Regions from separate parts of the Streptomyces zaehneri genome, predicted to be linked through region 1. Evidence: predicted binding sites of a transcription regulator. Region 1 holds the regulator's gene; each other region holds the start of a gene.

Region 1 (5,200 bases):
GCGACCTCGGAGGCGGCCCGCTGCCTGCACAACGAGCTGTACTGGCGCGGCGCCGACTGGTGGGGCGCGGGCCCGGGAGCGCACTCGCACGTGGGCGGCGTCCGCTGGTGGAACGTGAAGCACCCCGGGGCGTACGCGGCGGCGCTGGCGGCCGGACGGTCGCCGGGGGCCGGGCGGGAGCTGCTGCCGGCCGAGGACCGCCGGGTGGAGCGGATCCTGCTGGAGCTGCGGCTGCGCGAGGGCGTACCGCTGGACCTGCTGCGGCCGGAGGGGCTCGCGGCGTCACGGCGGGCCCTGGCGGACGGACTGCTCGACAGCGGCCCCTACGACGAGGGGCGCGCCGTGCTCACCCTGCGCGGGCGACTGCTGGCCGACGCGGTGGTACGGGACCTGGTCGACTGACCCCGGAGCCGGGAGCCGGGAGCCGGGAGCCGGGAGCCGGGAGCCGGGAGCCGGGAGCCGGGAGCCGGGAGCCGGGAGCCGGGAGCCGGGAGCCCGGGGCCGGGAGCCCGGAGCCGAAGCCCGAACCGGAAGCCCTGAGCTGAGAGGCCCGAGCCCGGAGAGCCGAGCCCAGGCCCCGAACGCCCGAGCCCAGGCCCCGAACGCCCGAGCCCAGGCCCCGGAGACCCACGGCTCAGGCCCCGGAGACCCACGGCTCAGGGCTCAGGGCTCAGGGCCCAGGGCTCAGGGCTCAGGGCCCAGGGCTGAGGGCCCAGGACTCAGGGCACGGTCACGAAGTCGATCAGTTCCTCGACCCGGCCCAGCAGTTCCGGTTCGAGGTCCTTGTAGGTGTCCACCCGCTTGAGGATCGCCTGCCAGACCGCCCCGGTGTTCTCCGGCCAGCCCAGGGCCCGGCACACGCCCGTCTTCCAGTCCTGGCCGTGCGGCACCCGGGGCCAGGCCTCGATGCCGACGGCCGACGGCTTCACGGCCTCCCAGATGTCGATGTACGGGTGGCCGACGACCAGGGCGTGCTCGCTCGTGACCGACTGCGCGATGCGCCACTCCTTCGTGCCGGGGACGAGGTGGTCCACCAGGACGCCCAGCTTCGCGTCGGGTCCCGGCGCGAACCCGGCGACGATCGCCGGCAGGTCGTCCACGCCCTCCAGGTACTCCACGACCACGCCCTCGACGCGAAGATCGTCGCCCCACACCTTCTCGACCAGCTCGGCGTCGTGCCGGCCCTCGACGTAGATACGGCCGGCGCGGGCCACCCGCGCGCGTGCCCCGGGGACGGCGACCGAACCGGAGGCCGTACGGACGGGACGTACGGGACCGCCGGACGCAGGCCGTACGAGGGTCACGACCTTGCCCTCCAGCAGGAAGCCGCGCGGCTCCAGCGGGAACACCCGGTGCTTGCCGAAGCGGTCCTCCAGGGTCACGGTGCCCGCCTCGCAGCGGATCACCGCCCCGCAGAACCCGGTGCCGGGCTCCTCCACCACCAGCCCGGCCTCCGCCGGGACCTCGGGGACCGGTTTCGGCCGCTTCCAGGGAGGGGTGAGGTCGGCGGAGTACTGGCGCATTCGGATGACGATAGGAGAAGCGCCGGGCCGAGAGACACACGATCAGCGCGACACGCCGAAACGGGCCGCCAGCGCGTCGCGCTGCGCCCGTACGAACGCCGCGTCCACCACCGCCCCGTGACCGGGCACGTACAGCGCGTCCTCGCCGCCGAGTTCGAGGAGGCGGTCGAGGGCGGCGGGCCAGTGGGACGGCACGGCGTCGGGGCCGGCCTGGGGCGCGCCGGACTCCTCGACCAGGTCGCCGCAGAACACCGTCTCGGGGCTGCCGGGGACCAGGACCGCCAGGTCATGGGCGGTGTGACCGGGGCCGACGTTCGCCAGCAGGACCTGCCGGCCGCCGCCCAGATCGAGGGTCCACTCGCCGGAGACGAGGTGCCGGGGCCGGACGAGCGTGTCCGCGGCCCCGGTCGCCGCCGTCTCGTCGAGACCGTTGCGCACCGCGTCCGCCCGCAGCTCCTCGGCCGGCACGGTGTCGACCCCCACCGCCCCGAAGACCTCCGCGCCCGCGAACGCCGCGGCCCCGAACACATGGTCGAAGTGGGGGTGGGTGAGGGCGAGATGAGTCACACGGGAGCCGGTGAGTTCCTCGGCCCACGTCCGCAGCCGCGCACCCTCGGCCAGGCTCGACCCCGCGTCGATCATCAGTACCGCGCCCGCCCCGACGACCAGCCCCGCCGTGCAGTCCCAGCCCGGCAGCCGTACCCGTCCCACCCCGGCCGCGACCCGCTCCCACCCCAGCTCTTCCCAAGTCACCGTCATACCGCGACGCTAGCCCTACGACGCTGCGCCGGGGACCGACCTTGCCCCGGGTGTACCCCACAGCCGTACACTGGGCCGGGGAACGCTGGCACTCGGATGTGAAGAGTGCCAGACGGGGCTCCCAGGGGACTGGGGACGACTGCTGGAGGTGTGCGCGCGATGCTGAGTGAACGCAGGCTCCAGGTCCTGCGCGCCATCGTCCAGGACTACGTCGGCACCGAGGAACCCGTGGGGTCGAAGGCGCTCACCGAGCGGCACAGCCTCGGCGTGTCCCCGGCGACGGTCCGCAACGACATGGCCGCCCTGGAGGACGAGGGGTACATCGCCCAGCCGCACACCAGTGCGGGGCGGATCCCCACGGACAAGGGCTACCGGCTCTTCGTCGACAAGCTGGCCGGCGTCAAGCCGATGACCGGTCCCGAGCGGCGGGCCATCCAGAACTTCCTCGACGGCGCCGTCGACCTCGACGACGTGGTGGCCCGGACCGTACGGCTGCTCGCGCAGCTCACCCGGCAGGTCGCCGTGGTGCAGTACCCGTCGCTGACCCGCTCGACCGTGCGGCACGTGGAGCTTCTCTCGCTCGCGCCCGCACGCCTGATGCTCGTGCTGATCACGGACACCGGGCGGGTCGAGCAGCGGATGGTGGACTGCGCGGCACCTTTCGGGGAGGCCTCGCTGGCGGATCTGCGCGCGCGGCTCAACAGCCGGGTCGCGGGCCGGCGGTTCGCGGACGTGCCGCATCTGGTGGAGGATCTGCCGGACGCGTTCGAGACCGAGGACCGCGGCACGGTCACGACGGTGCTCTCCACCCTGCTGGAGACGCTCGTCGAGGAGAACGAGGAGCGGCTGATGATCGGCGGAACCGCCAATCTCACCCGCTTCGGACATGACTTTCCCCTCACCATCCGACCCGTCCTGGAGGCACTGGAGGAGCAGGTCGTGCTCCTCAAGCTCCTTGGCGAGGCGGGGGATTCGGGCATGACCGTACGCATCGGTCACGAGAACGCCTATGAGGGACTCAACTCCACTTCGGTGGTGTCGGTCGGCTACGGTTCGGGCGGCGAGGCAGTCGCCAAGCTGGGCGTGGTCGGACCGACCCGCATGGATTACCCGGGAACGATGGGAGCGGTACGAGCGGTGGCACGGTACGTCGGACAGATCCTGGCGGAGTCGTAGGTGGCCACGGACTACTACGCCGTTCTCGGCGTGCGCCGCGATGCGTCGCAGGAAGAGATCAAGAAGGCCTTCCGGCGGCTCGCGCGCGAGCTGCACCCGGACGTCAACCCGGACCCGAAGACCCAGGAGCGGTTCAAGGAGATCAACGCCGCCTACGAGGTGTTGTCGGATCCGCAGAAGAAGCAGGTCTACGACCTCGGCGGCGACCCGCTGTCGCAGTCGGGCGGCCAAGGCGCGGGCGGCTTCGGCGCGGGCGGCTTCGGGAACTTCTCGGACATCATGGACGCGTTCTTCGGCACGGCGTCGCAGCGCGGTCCGCGCTCGCGCACCCGGCGCGGCCAGGACGCGATGATCCGGCTGGAGATCGACCTCGAGGAGGCGGCCTTCGGCACCACCAAGGACCTCCAGGTCGACACGGCGATCGTCTGCACGACGTGCAGTGGCGAGGGCGCGGCCCCCGGCACCAGCGCCCAGACGTGTGACATGTGCCGCGGCCGCGGCGAGGTGTCGCAGGTGACACGGTCCTTCCTCGGGCAGGTCATGACCTCGCGGCCGTGTCCGCAGTGCCAGGGCTTCGGCACCGTCGTGCCGACCCCGTGCCCGGAGTGCGCGGGCGACGGACGCGTGCGCTCGCGCCGCACGCTGACGGTGAAGATCCCGGCCGGTGTCGACAACGGCACCCGGATCCAGCTCGCGGGCGAGGGCGAGGTCGGCCCCGGCGGCGGCCCCGCCGGCGACCTGTACGTGGAGATCCACGAGCTGCCGCACGCCCAGTTCCAGCGGCGCGGCGACGACCTGCACTGCACGGTGACCCTGCCGATGACGGCGGCGGCGCTCGGCACCAAGGTGCCGCTGGAGACGCTGGACGGGCTGGAGGAGGTCGACATCCGGCCCGGTACCCAGTCCGGCCAGTCGATCCCCCTGCACGGCCGGGGCGTCACGCATCTGCGGGGCGGGGGGCGTGGTGACCTCATCGTGCATGTCGAGGTGCAGACGCCGAGCAAGCTCGACCCCGAGCAGGAGCGGGTGCTGCGGGAGCTGGCCAAGCTGCGTGGCGAGGAGCGGCCCACCGGGCAGTTCCAGCCCGGGCAGCAGGGGCTGTTCTCCCGGCTGAAGGACGCGTTCAACGGGCGGTGACGGTGGGTGTGCGGGGGGCTTTCCCGCCCCCGCCGCCTCTTCCCTTCCCCGTCCCCCGGGGTTGCGCCCCAGACCCCGTATCGGCCCGGAACGGGCCTCGTCGTCGATCGGCGGACGGGCTGGATCTGCCGGCACGTGACAGCACGTGTCAATGGGAAGGGTCGATTCGGACTTGTTCGGAGGACGTGACAACATGCCGTCATGTCCTCCGCACTGACCGATCTCTTCCCGTATCCGATCGTGCAGGCCCCCATGGCGGGCGGTGTCTCCCTCCCGCGGCTCGCGGCCGCCGTGTCCGAGGCCGGCGGGCTCGGGTTCCTGGCCGCCGGGTACAAGACGGCCGACGGCGTGTACCAGGAGATCAAGCAGTTGCGGAGCCTCACCGCCCGCCCCTTCGGCGTGAACCTCTTCATGCCGCAGCCCGAGTATGCGGAGACGGGCGCGGTCGAGGTCTACGCCCACCAGCTGGCCGGTGAGGCCGCCTGGTACGAGACCGAGCTGGGCGACCCGGAGAGCGGCCGCGACGACGGCTACGACGCCAAGCTCGCGGTGCTGCTGGACAACCCGGTGGCGGTGGTCTCGTTCCACTTCGGCGTCCCGAGTAC
Region 2 (5,200 bases), on a different contig from region 1:
GACGTCGGCGACCAGATGGGCCCGGATGACGGCGCCGTCGGGCTCGTACAGATACCGCCCGACCGGCCGGACGTCCGGGTCGGGCAGTCCGGCGCCGAGCAGGGTCCGCGGCCCCGGGAGCAGGGTGGCCCGCACGGCCCCCGGCGCGGTGCCGAACCACAGCACCGCCTCCTTCACGTCCCCGCCGTCCGAGATCCACTCGGCCTCGGCCTCGGCCGGGATCATCTCGTGCGGCACGCCCGGCGCGATCTTCAGGGCGGCGCGCGGGGCGGCGAGAGCGGCGCCGACCGCCCACGACAGGGGAGGCGAGTACGCCTCTGGATCGAAGATGCGCCCGCGGCCGCCCCGGCGCGCCGGATCGACGAACACGGCGTCGTAGCCGGCGGTGTCCACCTCGGTGACGTCCGCCTCCCGCACCTCGATCAGCGCGCTCAGCCCCAGCGCGTCGGCGTTCGCGCGGGCCGCCTCCGCCGTGACCGGGTCCCGGTCCACGGCCAGCACCCGGATCCCGGCCCGGGCGAGCGCGATCGCGTCGCCGCCGATCCCGCAGCACAGGTCGGCGACCGACGTCACGCCCTGTGCCCTCATCCGCTCGGCCCGGTATCCGGCGACACTCGCCCGCGTCGACTGCTCCACCCCGTTGGGTGTGAAGAACATCCGCTCCGCGTCCTCGGCCCCGAACTTCGCCGCCGCCCGCTGTCGCAGCCGGGCCTGGCCGAGCGCCGCGGACACCAGTCCGGCCGGGTGCTCGCGGCGCAGCCGGGTGGCGACGGCGAGTTCGTCGGCGGGAGCGGTGCCACGCACCAGGTCGAGGAGGGCACGGCCCTCGGCGGTGAGGAGGGGAGCGAGGTCGTTCACCACCTCATTGTCGACCAGCGGCCCGTGGCGCCGGTCACCGCCCGCCGCTGCCGGTCCCTTTGGGCCAGTCGGTGGACGGCGTGTCCTCGGCGGCGGTGTCGGACGGGGTTGCGGGGGCGCTGACTGCGAGGATCCGGCGCCATGGGACCTGTCGTACAAAACGATGAAAAGCGCGGCTGTTCTCGGGTACCGCGCCGACGCGGGCCGGTCCGTCGGCGCACGGGCGTCCGGAGCCTGATCGCCGTCCTCGCCCTGGCCACCATCGCCTCGGGCTGCGCGGGAGACGGCGAGGCCCCCGGCCGCGCGGCCCGCCCCGCGCCGGGGCAGCAGCCCCGGAAGGCGGGGCCGCCCCCCGCCGCGCCACCCGCCCGCGCCCTGCACTCGTACGCCTCCAGGCTCCGCGCCGCACACCGGGCCCGGGTCGCCGCGGCGAAGCGCTGGGGCCTGAGGCAGGTCCCGTTGACACCCCCGCCGCCGCCCGCCGACAAGCCGGAGATCACCACCCGCAAGGGCTTCGAGGTCGACGATCACGAGGAACTCGGCCTCCCCCCGGTCTTCACCACGATCCCGACCAGGGACCGGATCGTCTTCCTCACCATCGACGACGGCGCCGAGAAGGACCCGGCGTTCCTGCGCATGATGAGCGAGCTGAAGATCCCGTACACCGCCTTCCTCAGCGACTACCTGGTCAAGGACGACTACGGCTACTTCAAGAGGATGCAGGACCGGGGCGTGGGACTGAACAACCACACCCTGCACCACCCCTACCTGCCCGCCCTCTCCTACGCCCGCCAGAAGCGCGAGATCTGCGGCATGCAGGACGTGATCGAGAAGCGCTACGGCAAGCGCCCCACCCTCTTCCGGCCGCCCTTCGGCAACTACGACCAGGACAGCCTGCGCGCCGCGAAGACCTGCGGCGTGCGCTACGCCCCGCTCTGGGCCGAGGAGGTCTTCGTCGACCACTGGGAGTACCGCGAGTGGGACCAGGACCTCCACCCCGGCGACATCGTCCTGAGTCACTTCCGCGGCCGCGGCGACTGGAAGGGCACGATGCCCGACATGGTCCGCCGGTTCCTGAACAAGGTCACGGCGAAGGGATACGCGGTGGCACGGCTGGAGGACTACCTGTGAGGACGCGGGGGCTGCCGGCCGTACTGCTGATCCTGACGACCCTCACGACACTGGCGACCCTGGCGGGCTGCGCCCAGTCCGTCGACCCGATCGAACGGCTCGGCAAGAAGGCCGCCGCCCGGGTCCGCCCGCACGGCCCGGCCGGGCGGGACGCGTACCGCCACTGGGGTCTGACGGCCCCACTGGCCCCCGCGCCGCGCCACCCCGCCCGCTCCCTGGCGGGCAGCCCGGGAGCGGCCTTCCCGCCGGTCGTCGACCACGTCCCGACCACCGACAGGGTCGTCTTCCTCACCTACGACGACGGCGCCGAGCGCGACCCCCGTTTCGTCGACATGGTCCGCGAACTGCGTCTGCCGGTGAGCATGTTCCTCACGGACAGCGTGGTGGGCCCGGGCTACGCCCACTTCGCGCGCCTGCGGTCCGTCGGCGCGAACATCCAGAACCACACCCTGGACCACCCGGCCCTGCGCGGCCTGCCCTACGCCGGCCAGCGCGCCGAGATCTGCGGCCAGCAGGACAAGCTCCGCGCCCGCTTCGGCCTGCGCCCCCGCCTCCTCCGTCCGCCCTACGGCGCCTACGACACCACCACCCGACGCGCCGCCGCCGACTGCGGCATCGCGGCCGTCGTCCTGTGGCGCGCCTCGATGGGCCCCATCGGCCTCACCTACACGCACGGCCCGCACCGCCTCCACCCCGGCGACATCATCGCCGTGGCCCCGGACGAGTCGACGGGCCCGGGCCTGAGGGAACGGACAACACGCCTGCTGCGACGGGTGCAGGAGCAGGGCCTGACGGTGGGCCGCTTGGAGGACTACGTCTGAGAGTTCTTCCCGGCCTCGGGCAGGTGCCCGCCCTTCGGCCCGTCCGGCGGGGGTCTGCCCTTCAGCACCGACCGCGTGACTGTCCCAGCCCGTCCGGCGATTGAGGACGAGGCACCCCCAGGGCCCGAGCGGGGGCCCGGGGGCGGCAGCCCCCGGTACGGGACTCACGCGGGCGCACGACGGCGAAAGGGCCACTCGCCCCAGCTGAAATCCGGCCGACGCGCCGCCGTCATTGGCACTCCGCTTGACCGAGTGCTAATCGCGGTCATAGTCTCAGTTCTGGCACTCCCCCCTGGAGAGTGCCAACACGCGACGGGCAGGTCCGGCACCCGCGACGACGGATCCACCTGGTCGCCACCTCAGACAGTTAGCCCCGTGAGATCTCCGAAGGGGGAGGTCGGATCGTGACGACCACCAGCTCCAAGGTTGCCATCAAGCCGCTCGAGGACCGCATTGTGGTCCAGCCGCTCGACGCCGAGCAGACCACGGCCTCTGGCCTGGTCATCCCGGACACCGCGAAGGAGAAGCCCCAGGAGGGTGCTGTCCTCGCGGTGGGCCCGGGTCGCTTCGAGAACGGCGAGCGCCTGCCGCTCGACGTCAAGGTCGGCGACGTAGTCCTGTACAGCAAGTACGGCGGCACCGAGGTGAAGTACAACGGCGAGGAGTACCTCGTCCTCTCGGCTCGCGACGTGCTCGCGATCATCGAGAAGTAATTCACCCAGTTTTGCAGTGAACTGCGCTCCTGGCCCCGCGACTTTGTGAAGCCGGGTGCTGGGGGCGCAGTTCGTTTCTCCCACGTTTTCCGAGAGGGCTGAACCGCTCCCATGGCGAAGATCCTGAAGTTCGACGAGGACGCCCGTCGCGCCCTCGAGCGCGGCGTCAACAAGCTTGCCGACACGGTCAAGGTGACGATCGGCCCCAAGGGCCGCAACGTCGTCATCGACAAGAAGTTCGGCGCCCCCACCATCACCAACGACGGTGTCACGATCGCCCGCGAGGTCGAGCTCGACGACCCGTACGAGAACCTCGGCGCCCAGCTGGTGAAGGAGGTGGCGACCAAGACCAACGACATCGCGGGTGACGGTACGACCACCGCCACCGTGCTCGCCCAGGCGCTCGTACGCGAGGGTCTGAAGAACGTTGCCGCGGGTGCCTCCCCGGCCGCCCTGAAGAAGGGCATCGACGCCGCCGTCAAGGCCATCTCCGACGATCTGCTGGCCACCGCCCGCCCGATCGACGAGAAGTCCGACATCGCCGCCGTCGCCGCGCTGTCCGCCCAGGACCAGCAGGTCGGCGAGCTCATCGCCGAGGCGATGGACAAGGTCGGCAAGGACGGTGTCATCACCGTCGAGGAGTCCAACACCTTCGGTCTGGAACTGGACTTCACCGAGGGCATGGCCTTCGACAAGGGCTACCTGTCGCCGTACTTCGTGACGGACCAGGAGCGCATGGAGGCCGTCCTCGAGGACCCCTACATCCTCATCAACCAGGGCAAGATCTCCTCCATCGCCGATCTGCTGCCGCTGCTGGAGAAGGTCATCCAGACCAACTCCTCCCGCCCGCTGCTGATCATCGCCGAGGACCTCGAGGGCGAGGCCCTGTCGACCCTGGTCGTGAACAAGATCCGCGGCACCTTCAACGCGGTCGCCGTGAAGGCCCCCGGCTTCGGTGACCGTCGCAAGGCGATGCTGCAGGACCTCGCGGTCCTCACCGGCGCCACCGTCATCTCCGAGGAGGTCGGCCTCAAGCTCGACCAGGTCGGCGTCGACGTGCTCGGCTCCGCCCGCCGCGTCACCGTCACCAAGGACGACACCACGGTCGTCGACGGTGCCGGCGACTCCGCCGAGGTCCAGGGCCGCGTCGGCCAGATCAAGGCCGAGATCGAGAACACCGACTCCGACTGGGACCGCGAGAAGCTCCAGGAGCGCCTCGCGAAGCTGGCCGGCGGCGTGTGCGTGATCAAGGTCGGCGCCGCCACCGAGGTGGAGCTGAAGGAGAAGAAGCACCGCCTCGAGGACGCCATCTCCGCGACCCGCGCCGCGGTCGAGGAGGGCATCGTCTCCGGCGGTGGCTCCGCGCTCGTCCACGCCGCCAAGGTGCTCGAGGGCGGCCTCGGCAAGACCGGCGACGAGGCGACCGGTGTCGCCGTCGTCCGCCGCGCCGTCGTCGAGCCGCTGCGCTGGATCGCCGAGAACGCCGGCCTCGAGGGCTACGTCATCACCTCCAAGGTCGCCGAGCTCGACAAGGGCCAGGGCTTCAACGCCGCGACCGGCGAGTACGGCGACCTGGTCAAGGCCGGCGTCATCGACCCGGTCAAGGTCACCCGCTCCGCCCTGGAGAACGCCGCCTCCATCGCCTCCCTCCTCCTGACGACCGAGACCCTGGTCGTC
Region 3 (5,200 bases), on a different contig from region 1:
CGGCCAGCTGCGGCCAGTGCATGTTGAGCAGCGGGCGGGCCATCAGCTCGGTGACCCTGCCGCCCTGGCCGGCCGCGCCGCCCAGCGGACGGTCGTACATGCCCTTGACCAGATCCACCCCGGGGTCGGTGAGCAGCGGGCCGACGATCCCCGAGACGAAGTCCGAGGAGAACTCCCTCAGGTCGGCGTCGATGAAACAGACGATGTCCCCGGTGGTGACCAGCAGGGAGCGCCACAGGACCTCGCCCTTGCCGGGCACGGCCGGTATCCGCGGCAGGATGTCGTCCCGGTGGACGACCCGCGCGCCGGCCGCCGCGGCCACCTCGGACGTACGGTCGGTCGATCCCGAGTCGACGACGACGATCTCGTCGACGAGCGGGACCTGGTGCATGAGGTCGTGACGGATGACCGCGACGATGTCGCCGACCGTCTCCTCCTCGTTCAGCGCGGGCAGGACGACGGACACCGACTGGTTCGTGGCGCGCTTCGCGGCCAGGATCCTGTGGAGCGGACGATCGGTCACGGACCAGGAGCGGGTGGCCAGCCAGCGCTCAGTTTCTCGAAGCACAGTCTGCGGCTCCTCACTGTCGTGATCACACCGGGTGCACGGGAGGTGACCGTGTGATCCATCTCGCGGTTCGGACGACTCTCTCAACTGTCCTGGCCTTCGGTTACAGTCTTGAACAACGCGGATGACCATCGCATGTCCGAGGTCGCCCGCGTTCACAACTTCATACCGCTCATCCAGAGGGGCAGAGGGATACGGCCCGATGAAGCCCCGGCAACCCTCCAGCCGGTCTCGTAACGATCACTGATCCACGTGGTGATCGCTTCGCGAGGCTCCCGGCTCGGGAAGGTGCCAAATCCGTCTCACGGCGAGATGCGTCGTGAGGAAGATGAGGAGAAAGGGCCTCGCCTCACATGGCTGCGCAGACTGTTGCAAGCACCACCGACTCTACGACGTCCTCTGCTGTCGACCTCGGTCCGGCCGCGGCGTTGACCTGCCGCGAGTGCGGCCACCGTGTGCCCCTCGGCCCGGTCTTCGCCTGCGAGGAGTGTTTCGGCCCGCTCGAGATCGCCTACGACTTCTCCTCCTACGACACGGAGGAGCTCCGCAAGCGCATCGAGGCGGGGCCCGCGAACATCTGGCGCTACGCGCCGCTGCTGCCCGTCCCCGCGGACGTGGCCGACAAGCCCAACATCAACCCCGGCTGGACCAAGCTCGTCCAGGCCGACAACCTCGCCCGTGAACTGGGCGTCGACGCCGGCAAGCTCTTCGTCAAGGACGACTCCGGCAACCCGACGCACTCCTTCAAGGACCGTGTCGTCGCCCAGGCCATCGAGGCCGCCCGCGCGTTCGGCTTCACCACTCTCTCCTGCTCCTCCACGGGCAACCTGGCCGGCGCCGTCGGCGCCGCCGCCGCCCGGGCGGGCTTCCGGTCCTGCGTGTTCATCCCGCACGACCTGGAGCAGGGCAAGGTCGTCATGGCCGCGGTCTACGGCGGCGAGCTCGTCGGCATCGAGGGCAACTACGACGACGTCAACCGCTTCTGCTCCGAACTCATCGGCGACTCGGCGGGCGAGGGCTGGGGCTTCGTCAACGTCAACCTGCGGCCGTACTACGCCGAGGGTTCCAAGACGCTGGCGTACGAGATCTGCGAGCAGCTCGGCTGGCGGCTGCCGGACCAGCTGGTCGTGCCGATCGCCTCCGGCTCCCAGCTCACGAAGATCGACAAGGGTCTCCAGGAGCTGATCAAGCTCGGGCTGGTCGAGGACAGGCCGTACAGGATCTTCGGAGCGCAGGCCGAGGGCTGCTCCCCGGTCTCCGTGGCCTACAAGGCCGGGCACGACGTGGTCCGCCCCCAGAAGCCGAACACCATCGCCAAGTCGCTGGCCATCGGCAACCCGGCGGACGGTCCGTACGTCCTCGACATCGCGCGGCGCACCGGCGGCGCGGTGGAGGACGTGAACGACGAGCAGATCGTCGACGCGATCAAGCTGCTGGCGCGGACCGAGGGCATCTTCGCGGAGACCGCCGGCGGTGTGACGGTGGGCGTGACGCGCAAGCTGATCGAGAGCGGTCTTCTCGACCCGACGCTCACCACCGTCGTGCTGAACACGGGCGACGGACTGAAGACCCTGGACGCGGTGGCCGGCACCGGGCTGACCGCGACCATCCGTCCGAACCTGGAGTCGTTCCGGGACGCGGGTCTCGGCTGAGAGTTCCGTCGTTCGTCTGCGGGCCGTGGGGCTGGTCGCGCCCACGCGGCGGCAGCCGCACGATCCAGACAGCCCCGCGCCCCTTCTGGGCGCTCCGCCTGACCGGAGGTCGAAAGAGAATGAGCGTCAACGTCCGCATCCCCACCATCCTGCGCACCTACACCGGCGGCCAGGCCGAGGTGAAGGCCGAGGGGGCGACCCTCGGTGAGGTCATCGCCGACCTGGAGAAGAACCACACCGGCATCGCCGCCCGGGTCCTGGACGACCAGGGCAAGCTGCGCCGGTTCGTCAACGTGTACGTGAACGACGACGACGTCCGCTTCGAGCAGGGTCTGGAGACGGCGACCCCGGACGGCGCGGGCGTCTCGATCATCCCGGCCGTCGCAGGTGGCTGACCGTAGTTCAGTACCCATCGGTAGTAACCGTCGGTAACAGCGATTACCGAGTGTTCATCGAATTGCCCTCTCCGCGATAGAAGCGGAGGGGGCAATTCAGTGTGGTTGAGCGCGGTACAGTTGGGGAACCCGGTCCGGATCGCCGGATCCGGAGCCTTTGATTTCTGCCCCGCGCCCGATGAGAAGCAGCCAATGTGTGCGCCTCTTTCGTGGCTTTTGTGGCTTATGCAGGGCCCGACTTGCCCTTAATTCAGGCGAATTCTCGCCACATTCCGGATCCCGCGCGTCCGGAATTCTCGTCCGACTGACCTGTTGCAGACGGCAGTTGGACAGATACATTCAGCCGCGGTCGACGCGTTCCGGCGCACGCCCCCAAGCCAACCGGGGGGTGAGGTCTGACCCGGATCCGCGAAGTGCGGATCCGTGCAAGGGCCAGTAATAGGGGAGTTAGGCATGGCTCAGGGCACCGTCAAATGGTTCAACGCGGAGAAGGGGTACGGCTTCATCGCGGTCGACGGTGGTGCGGATGTTTTCGTCCACTACAGCGCGATTCAGATGGACGGCTACCGCACCCTGGAAGAGGGTCAGCGGGTCGATTTCGAGATCTCGCAGGGTCAGAAGGGGCCGCAGGCGGACATGGTCCGGCTCGCGACCGGCTGAAGCACGCGCCGACTGAAAGCGTCGTTCTTCTGTACAACTGACGAAGGGCTCGCACCCCCACGGGGGGCGAGCCCTTCGGCCTGTCCGGGGACGTCCGCTCGGTCTGTCCGGGGACGTCCGCGAGGCGTCGGCGAGCCGTCCGTGCGGGGTGTCCGGAAGGGCACGGGTCCGGCGGAGGCGCTTGCACTCTCATGGGTCGAGTGCTAATCATTGGCGTTAGCACTCTGAAGGTGAGAGTGACAACGAGGACCGGGTCGGTGAGGCCCGCAGGCCAGGTGGGGCAAGGAACCACGAGGCCGGCGAGCCGTCCGTCGCGGGCGCCAGCGCGGTCCGGAGCAATCCACCCCAGTCCGGGAGGACCACTTCACATGGCCAAGATCATCGCGTTCGACGAGGAGGCACGGCGCGGCCTCGAGCGCGGCATGAACCAGCTCGCGGACGCCGTGAAGGTGACGCTCGGCCCCAAGGGCCGCAACGTCGTCCTCGAGAAGAAGTGGGGCGCACCCACGATCACCAACGATGGTGTTTCCATCGCCAAGGAGATCGAGCTCGAGGACCCGTACGAGAAGATCGGCGCAGAGCTGGTCAAGGAAGTCGCCAAGAAGACGGACGACGTCGCCGGTGACGGTACGACCACCGCGACCGTCCTCGCCCAGGCCCTGGTCAAGGAAGGCCTGCGCAACGTAGCCGCCGGCGCCAACCCGATGGCCCTCAAGCGCGGTATCGAGAAGGCCGTCGAGGCCGTCTCCGGTGCCCTGCTCGAGCAGGCCAAGGATGTCGAGACCAAGGAGCAGATCGCTTCCACGGCCTCCATCTCCGCCGCCGACACCCAGATCGGCGAGCTCATCGCCGAGGCGATGGACAAGGTCGGCAAGGAAGGCGTCATCACCGTCGAGGAGTCCCAGACCTTCGGTCTGGAGCTGGAGCTCACCGAGGGTATGCGCTTCGACAAGGGCTACATCTCGGCGTACTTCGCCACCGACATGGAGCGTATGGAGGCCGTCCTCGACGACCCGTACATCCTGATCGCGAACTCCAAGATCGCGAACGTCAAGGACCTGCTCCCGCTCCTCGAGAAGGTCATGCAGGGCGGCAAGCCGCTGCTGATCATCGCCGAGGACGTCGAGGGCGAGGCCCTGTCGACGCTGGTCGTCAACAAGATCCGCGGCACCTTCAAGTCCGTCGCGGTCAAGGCCCCGGGCTTCGGCGACCGCCGCAAGGCGATGCTGAACGACATCGCCATCCTCACCGGTGGCGAGGTCATCTCCGAGGAGGTCGGTCTCAAGCTCGAGAACACGACCATCGACCTGCTCGGCAAGGCCCGCAAGGTCGTCATCACCAAGGACGAGACCACCATCGTCGACGGTGCCGGCTCCTCGGACCAGGTCGCCGGCCGGGTCAACCAGATCCGCGCCGAGATCGAGAACAGCGACTCGGACTACGACCGCGAGAAGCTGCAGGAGCGCCTGGCGAAGCTCGCCGGCGGTGTCGCGGTCATCAAGGCCGGCGCCGCCACCGAGGTGGAGCTCAAGGAGCGCAAGCACCGCATCGAGGACGCCGTCCGCAACGCGAAGGCCGCCGTCGAGGAGGGCATCGTCGCCGGTGGTGGCGTGGCCCTCATCCAGGCGTCCTCCGTCTTCGAGAAGCTGGACCTCGAGGGTGACGAGGCGACCGGCGCGAACGCCGTGCGCATCGCGCTCGAGGCCCCGCTGAAGCAGATCGCCGTCAACGGTGGTCTCGAGGGTGGCGTCGTCGTCGAGAAGGTCCGCAACCTGCCCATCGGTCACGGCCTGAACGCCGCGACCGGTGACTACGTCGACATGATCGCCGAAGGCATCATCGACCCGGCGAAGGTCACGCGCTCTGCCCTGCAGAACGCCGCCTCCATCGCCGCGCTGTTCCTCACCACCGAGGCCGTCATCGCC

What was found. The regulator HrcA, encoded in region 1, represses chaperone genes, less so after heat shock. The targets are predictions, from matches to a motif close to TTNGCACTCNGNNNNNCNGAGTGCNAA.
Region 2: groES (co-chaperone GroES) is a predicted target of HrcA. The motif match lies at 3,043-3,069, and genes of this name have one in related genera.
Region 3: groL (chaperonin GroEL) is a predicted target of HrcA. The motif match lies at 3,456-3,482, and genes of this name have one in related genera.

Annotation. Positions count from the first base shown of each region.
Region 1 is NZ_JASTTJ010000008.1:106,365-111,564, forward strand. It holds gene hemW (radical SAM family heme chaperone HemW) at 1-402, shown strand, start outside; gene QQM72_RS15620 (DUF3097 domain-containing protein) at 720-1,523, opposite strand; gene QQM72_RS15625 (MBL fold metallo-hydrolase) at 1,566-2,282, opposite strand; gene hrcA (heat-inducible transcriptional repressor HrcA) at 2,442-3,458, shown strand; gene dnaJ (molecular chaperone DnaJ) at 3,459-4,595, shown strand; gene QQM72_RS15640 (nitronate monooxygenase) at 4,797-5,200, shown strand, end outside.
Region 2 is NZ_JASTTJ010000027.1:77,447-82,646, reverse strand. It holds gene QQM72_RS34160 (class I SAM-dependent methyltransferase) at 1-858, opposite strand, end outside; gene QQM72_RS34155 (polysaccharide deacetylase family protein) at 1,000-1,989, shown strand; gene QQM72_RS34150 (polysaccharide deacetylase family protein) at 1,986-2,810, shown strand; gene groES (co-chaperone GroES) at 3,215-3,523, shown strand; gene groL (chaperonin GroEL) at 3,635-5,200, shown strand, end outside.
Region 3 is NZ_JASTTJ010000020.1:38,856-44,055, reverse strand. It holds gene QQM72_RS28635 (glucosyl-3-phosphoglycerate synthase) at 1-568, opposite strand, end outside; SAM riboswitch class I at 738-903, shown strand; gene thrC (threonine synthase) at 922-2,220, shown strand; gene QQM72_RS28625 (ubiquitin-like small modifier protein 1) at 2,340-2,615, shown strand; gene QQM72_RS28620 (cold-shock protein) at 3,069-3,275, shown strand; gene groL (chaperonin GroEL) at 3,644-5,200, shown strand, end outside.